Regions from separate parts of the Flavobacterium psychrotrophum genome, predicted to be linked through region 2. Evidence: riboswitches for the same ligand, from Rfam matches in the RefSeq annotation. Region 2 holds a riboswitch; the other holds the start of a gene.

Region 1 (3,426 bases), 370 kb from region 2:
TGAGTGCGCCAGCAAAATCAACAGCTTGTATTTGGCATCAAACCCACCGGTATCCAATATCGGGTTGCTTTCTGCAAAGCCCAGATCCTGTGCCTGCTTAAGGGCATCAGCATAGCTAAGGTTTTCGGCAAAAGTCTTGGTCAGTATGTAATTAGTACTGCCGTTAACAATACCTTCAATCGATTCTAAAAGGTCGTTATCGTAATACTCTTCCAGGTTACGGATTATGGGCATACTGGCGCATGCAGCAGCTTCATACAACAACGGAACATTATATTCGCGTTGCAGGTCGAGCAGTTCCTGAAAATGCTCTGCCACCATTTTTTTATTGGCAGATACCACAGCCTTGCCTTTTCTCAACGCAGCAGAAACTATTTCAAACGCCGCATCGGCATCATCTATAAGTTCTACAACTACATTAATCTCGGCATCGTTAAGAATGTCATTTTTATCGTAGGTAAAGTGTTCAGCGCCTATTTCTCGGGGCTTATCCTTATCCTTTACACAAATGTTTTTGATGTTGGCTTTAAGGCCGGGTGTTTTTTGCAGTACCTCATACAGGCCATGCCCTACAACCCCAAAACCAAAAAGGCCTATATTTAATTGTTTCCTTGCCATTGTGTGGTGTTATGCAGTTACAGATTTACTATCGGCAGTAACATTAACGGCTACGGCAAAAGCTTGTTTAAGGTCGTCTATAAGATCATCTGCGTCTTCAAGTCCTACACTAAGGCGTATAAGGCTATCGGTAACACCGGCCTGGTAACGCTTTTCTGCCGGAATAGATTTATGGGTCATTTCACACGGTAAACACAGCAGACTCTTAACGCCGCCAAGGCTTTCTGCAAGTTTGAACAGTTTAGTACTGCTTACAATTTTAGAGGCAAGTTCTTTATCGTCGATAACAAGGTCAAACGTTACTACACCACCAAAGAATTTCAATTGCTTTTTAGCAATGTCATGGTTGTGGTGTGTAGGCAGGCCAGGGTAATATACATTTTTAACCAGTTTTTCTTCAAGCAGGTATTCAGCAACTTTTTGTGCATTTTCGGCATGTGCTTTAATACGCAGGCTAAGGGTTTCTATACCACGGATAACAAGCCAGCTGTCGAATGGTCCAAGGATGGCACCAGAAGCGTTTTGTACAAATTTAATTTTATCGCCCAGTTCCTGAGTAGCGGTAACTACAAGGCCGGCAATAAGGTCGCTGTGGCCAGACAGGTATTTGGTAGCACTGTGTACCACGATGTCTGCACCCAGATTGATAGGTTTTTGCGCTATTGGCGATGCAAAGGTGTTGTCTACGCAAAGCAGTATGTTATTAGCTTTTGCAATTTTAGCAATAGCCTCTATGTCAGAAATTTTAAGGGTAGGGTTAGTAGGTGACTCGATCCAGATAAGCTTGGTTTTGTCAGTAACGGCATCGGCTACGTTTTGGGCATTAGTAGTATCTACATACTTAATGCTGATGCCAAATTTTTGATACACATGGGTAAACAGCCTGAAGGCACCACCATAAATATCGTCAACGGCTATAACTTCGTCTCCTGCGCTAAGCAGTTTTATAACCGCGTCTATAGCTGCAAGGCCACTGGCAAAGGCATAACCATTAGTACCGTTCTCTAATTGGGCAATGGTATCTTCAAGTACTTTACGGGTAGGGTTGTTGCTGCGTGCATAGTCAAAGCCTTTGTGTACGCCCGGTGCATCTTGTACAAAAGTTGATGTTTGGTAAATAGGCACCGAAATGCTTCCGGTTAATGGATCGATAGGCAGGTTGTTCAGGATTGCAGTTTGTTCTTTCATTTTGTTTCCGAATTAATTTTTGTTAAACATTTCGTTTCTCAAAAACTATTCAAAGCCAGGTATCGAAAAGGCCTAAAATAAAAAAAGCCTTCCCGACAAGTCAGAAAGGCATATAATATCTTGGTAGAATTATAAACTGTTTCTTACTTATCTATCCCTGCACAGGCAGGGTTGAATGTGGCACCTTATCATGCAAAAGCATGGCAGGTTGCCAAGACGTCATCGGGTCAATTCCCTCGGTCTTTCTGGATAAGAATAATGTTTGAAGAACTTGCAGCAAAGGTAAGGGACAACATTTTAATTTTCCAAATAAATTTTTATTTATTTTTCAATCAGCTGTAAATCAATTATTTTTGTTTTGTTGCTAAAACGGTTTCGGTAAAAGTTTCTAATCATTGGGAGTGTTATGGCACCAAGAACAATAGCTCCGGTAGCGGCGGCAACGAGCAAGAAAATAGCCTGCGAGGTAAGCAGCTGGCTTTGTACCGCCATCTGTTTTGCTATAGTGGCGCGTGCCATGTTTGTGGCATCCTGCAAGGCATAGCCTTTGCTTAAAAATTGCTGTATGGCGGTATCGTTAGCCTCATTATATACGCTGTCGTATGGCGTTAAGTGCGCTAAAAACTGCTCTTTGTAATGCTGGTTAAAAAACAGTTGCAGTGTATAAAACCCGGCGAATGAGTGCAGCGTAGAAAAAAAGCGTACGTTGCCTGCCACTAATGTTCCTGAAATACCTGTATTTACGGGTACTTTAGAGAGTATAAAGGTAGCTATGGGCATAAACAGTATACCACAGGCCACACCGTGCAGAAATATGGGTAGCGCAAGGTCTTCAAACGACATATCGGTCGATATGATACGGTACATCCAGTAGTTAAAAGCACACATGCTGCCAAAGCCACCGATAAGGAAAAAATGCAGGGTGTGCCTTCTGCGCATTACCAGCTGTGATGCCGCATACATGGCAATACCCATGCCTGTAATATTACAGGCTGCAAGGGCTACATACTGGTAATTTGGCCATTGCGATACATTGCTGATGTGGTTGTAAATTAGAGAAATAGTGTCTTTAAAGCCGTAAAACAATGCCAGCAGAAAAAGCCCGGCAACAAACTTTGGCGACCTGAATATACTAAAGTGAACAATAGGCCTTTTGGTCTTAACCTCCCGGTAAATAAACAGGTAAAGTAATGCCAGTATGAGCATAAAGCAGTACGTAATTTCCCTGCTTTCAAACCAGTATTTCCTGGGGCCATATACCATAAAATAAGCTACAGACAGCATTAAGGACGCCATGATGATATAGGCTTTCCAGTCGATTTGATACAGGGGCTGCTGCCTGTGCAGGCGTTCTTTAGTAAACACAAAAAAGGCTATTATTATAGAGAGTACCTGGAAAAGGATTACAATGTAATAGATCATCCGCCAGTCGGTATTGTCAATAATCCATGCAGATGGAGCACCTGCCGCTACACTACTGGCTAATAATGTACCATAGTAAACAGAATAGCCCACAGCCTGTTTTTTCTCGTTATGCAGGCGGGTAAATATCAGTGTAAGCATTGCTCCTGCAATCATGCTTATGGTAACGCCCTGAAAGAAACGCAGTACTATGAAATA
Region 2 (3,426 bases):
CTCGCCCTCTTTAAGACTGATGGAGTTTACCACACTCTTGCCTTGAGCTACTTTAAGCCCTGCTTCGATGATCTCCCATTTAGAACTGTCAATCATCAGGGGTACGCGGGCAATATCCGGCTCAGAGGCAATAAGGTTCAGGAATTTGGTCATGGCATACACGCCATCAAGCATTCCCTCATCCATATTTACGTCGATAATCTGCGCGCCACCATCTACCTGAGCACGGGCAATATCAAGAGCCTCCTCGTATTTTTCTTCTTTTATAAGTCTTAAAAACTTTCTTGACCCAGTAACATTCGTCCGCTCCCCCACATTAATGAAGTTGCTTTCGGGTGTTACGATCAATGGCTCTAAGCCTGATAATTTAAGATATCTCTGTTCTGCCATTATGCGGTTACCTCAGTTTTTCGGGGCTGATATTGCGAGGCAACGGCAGCAATTAATTTTATGTGTTCAGGCGTAGTGCCGCAGCAGCCGCCTATTATATTGATAAGGTTGTCGTCAAGGTATTCCTTGATTAATACCTGCATTTCTTCGGGAGTCTGGTCGTACTGACCAAAGGCGTTTGGTAAGCCCGCATTAGGGTGTGCCGAAACGCTAAACTGCGTGTTATGTGCCAGCCTTTTTAGGTAGGGCTTTAGCTGGTCTGCACCCAGGGCACAGTTAAAGCCTACGCTTAATAGCGGAATGTGCGATATGGATATAAGGAATGCCTCTACGGTTTGCCCACTTAATGTGCGCCCGGAAGCATCGGTAATGGTTCCGCTTACCATGATTGGGATGTCAATACCCAGTTCATCTTTAACTTCTTCGATGGCGAAAAGGGCAGCCTTGGCATTAAGCGTATCAAAAATGGTTTCAACCAAAAGTATGTCTGAACCGCCGGCAATAAGCGCTTTTACCTGTTCTTTATACGCAATAAGCAAATCATCAAACGTTACGGCACGATAACCGGGATCGTTTACATCGGGACTCATGCTGGCAGTACGGTTAGTGGGGCCTATAGAACCAGCTACAAAACGCGGCCTCTCCGGGTTGGCTGTTGTAAATTCATCGGCCACCTCGCGTGCCAGGCGCGCCGACTCATAATTAAGTTCATAAACCAAATCTTCCATGTGGTAATCGGCCATGCCTATAGTAGTACCGCTAAAGGTATTGGTTTCTACAATATCGGCACCGGCGGCAAAGTACTGTCGGTGTACGTCTTTTATTGCCTCGGGTTGTGTAAGCGTTAAAAGGTCATTATTGCCCTTAAGCGGGTGAGGGAAGTCCTTAAAGCGGCTACCCCTAAAGTCGTCTTCGGTAAAATTATAGCGCTGCAGCATGGTACCCATGGCTCCGTCGAGCACGAGTATCCTTTCATTGATAGCTTTGTATACTGACATAAAATTTGTTTCAAGTTTAAAGTTTCAGGTTGCCAATCGGTACCTGAAATTTGTTTCTTAAAATCATGTCATCAGTAGGGGGAGAAGGAGAAAATTCCTTTTGTGTTATCTATCTGCGCCTAAGCGAAGTAGAATGTAGCACCTTCTTTATAGTAAAGGGTTGCTAAGGCTTCATTGGGTCTAATCCCTCTGCCTTTCGTGATAACATAACAATTGTGTTAAAGAACAGTGCAAAAGTAAGATATAGATTTGTAGAATGCAAATAATAGTTTAGGTACAAATATTTGCTTATTTTATAGTGCATCTACCTTTGCCAAAATCACCCCTCTTGATTATCCATTAATATTAGCGTAAATTCGCAACGGTACGAATACTGATTATTCGTTCTTTAACTTATATAAGAAATGAAAACATTTAAATCGCACCTTAACGCATCTCAGGCGGATGAAAGAAACCACTTTCATATTATAATAGTACGTAATACAGCTGAAACAGAAAATGGAGATGAAGGCGTATGGACTGACAGCGGTGTGATGGACTACTGGAAAAGATTAGAAAAACCAGGTTCTGATAATAGTAAGCAGCACCTCCATATAGCGCGTAAAAAGAATGTGAATACTATATTGCGAAAGATATCATGGCATTCAAACGGACCAAAGAGCGATAAAGTAGCGTTTAATAATAACCTTAATGGGGTGGACAGCGCAAAAAATATAGCCAAAGCAGTTATAAACCTGCCCGAAGATAAAGTGCTGAACGTTGTGCCTAATGAAAATGCTGCTGAACTGTTAGGCGGAATTGATTATTTGCCTACTAAAGCCAGGATTTTCGTGTTTTCAATTGCAGATAAGGCGTAGCAATACTATAGATTGAGCCGTATAGAGTAGAGTACAGCTATTTAAAAATTAAAGAGGCAACTATACAGTTGCCTCTTTAATTTTTCCTGCTACTTCCAGTACACCTTTATATAAGGCATCTCCGGCGGCGGTTGCATCTCCCGGTACGCTGTTGATAAACTTATAGCCCAACCCACGTGTGGCAGTTAAAAAGTTAATGCCTTTTTCAAAATTTTCGGGCAGATATTGCAGGCTCTCGTTTATAGATACGATGCTAAAGCCTGTACGAACCAAGTCCGGATATTCTGCTGCAAGGGCTGCACTGGGTGTGGCATCTACCGCTATAAGGTTATGCAGGTCGTGCTCCAGTACATACTCTACCACATCGTCTATTTTAAAAGGAATGGCAAAGCGTATAAAATTGGCTTCCCATGCATAGCCATCTTCGTCTTTTTCAAAAAAGGCTACATTACTATTTGTTATTACCGGAAAACGGATATCCGGAATGTTTTGCACCAGGTTATCCCGGTCTTTGGTTACTTTATTTATGAGGGCACTGCCGGCATTACCTATGCCAAACAATACGATATTTATTTTATGTGCCATAATGGTCTTTACTTTTAGAAATTAATAAAGAAACTGCCTTTGGTGCCGAATCAAAGGCAGCTCTTAAACAAACAAAAAACAACTTAAAACAAACTTATGTTTTCAACCTGCAAGGTTTTAAAACCTTGTAGGTTTGAATTTATTTATAGCTACAATATAGCAAGTGCTGCATAGCAATTTTCTTATTTCTTTGCCAGTCCCCGATGCTCATGTCCGACGGTAGGAGGAATCTCAAAAAAAATGAGATTCTTCACTCTGCTATCGCGCCGTTCAGAATGACAGGTCAGCAATATTAAATTTATACTACCGCAGCATCCTCATAGAGGCTAAGGCTTACGGGTGTGTTATTTACTAAATTTTCATAAACCGGGCTGCGAAACTGCACTTCTTTCATCCATTTTTGAAGTGTGGCAAGCGGTGCCGCAGCCGCCGGTTTCAGGGTAATCTCGATACTATCAAAGCCGGGGCGTTCTTTTTGGGAGCCGGTAAGGTTGCCCGTAATTTCTATCTGTAACGACTTTAAGGCAATACCCAGCTCTACAGCCACAATTTGCCCCAGTGCGTTAATACAGCCTGCAAAACCTGCCAGTATATAT

What was found. Region 2 has a riboswitch for S-adenosylmethionine ahead of DYH63_RS00425 (homocysteine S-methyltransferase family protein). Riboswitches for the same ligand answer to the same signal wherever they lie in the genome.
Region 1: linked by a shared signal. The riboswitch ahead of DYH63_RS01945 (trans-sulfuration enzyme family protein) and the one ahead of DYH63_RS00425 (homocysteine S-methyltransferase family protein) in region 2 are both predicted to bind S-adenosylmethionine.

The regions. Positions count from the first base shown of each region.
Region 1 covers NZ_CP031557.1:466,610-470,035, forward strand. Annotated here, with positions in the region: gene DYH63_RS01940 (homoserine dehydrogenase) at 1-618, opposite strand, end outside; gene DYH63_RS01945 (trans-sulfuration enzyme family protein) at 628-1,806, opposite strand; SAM riboswitch class I at 1,951-2,062, opposite strand; gene DYH63_RS01950 (MFS transporter) at 2,128-3,426, opposite strand, start outside.
Region 2 covers NZ_CP031557.1:93,560-96,985, forward strand. Annotated here, with positions in the region: gene metH (methionine synthase) at 1-390, opposite strand, end outside; gene DYH63_RS00425 (homocysteine S-methyltransferase family protein) at 390-1,388, opposite strand; SAM riboswitch class I at 1,491-1,596, opposite strand; gene DYH63_RS00430 (DUF6367 family protein) at 1,793-2,245, shown strand; gene DYH63_RS00435 (hypothetical protein) at 2,306-2,830, opposite strand; gene DYH63_RS00440 (OsmC family protein) at 3,129-3,426, opposite strand, start outside.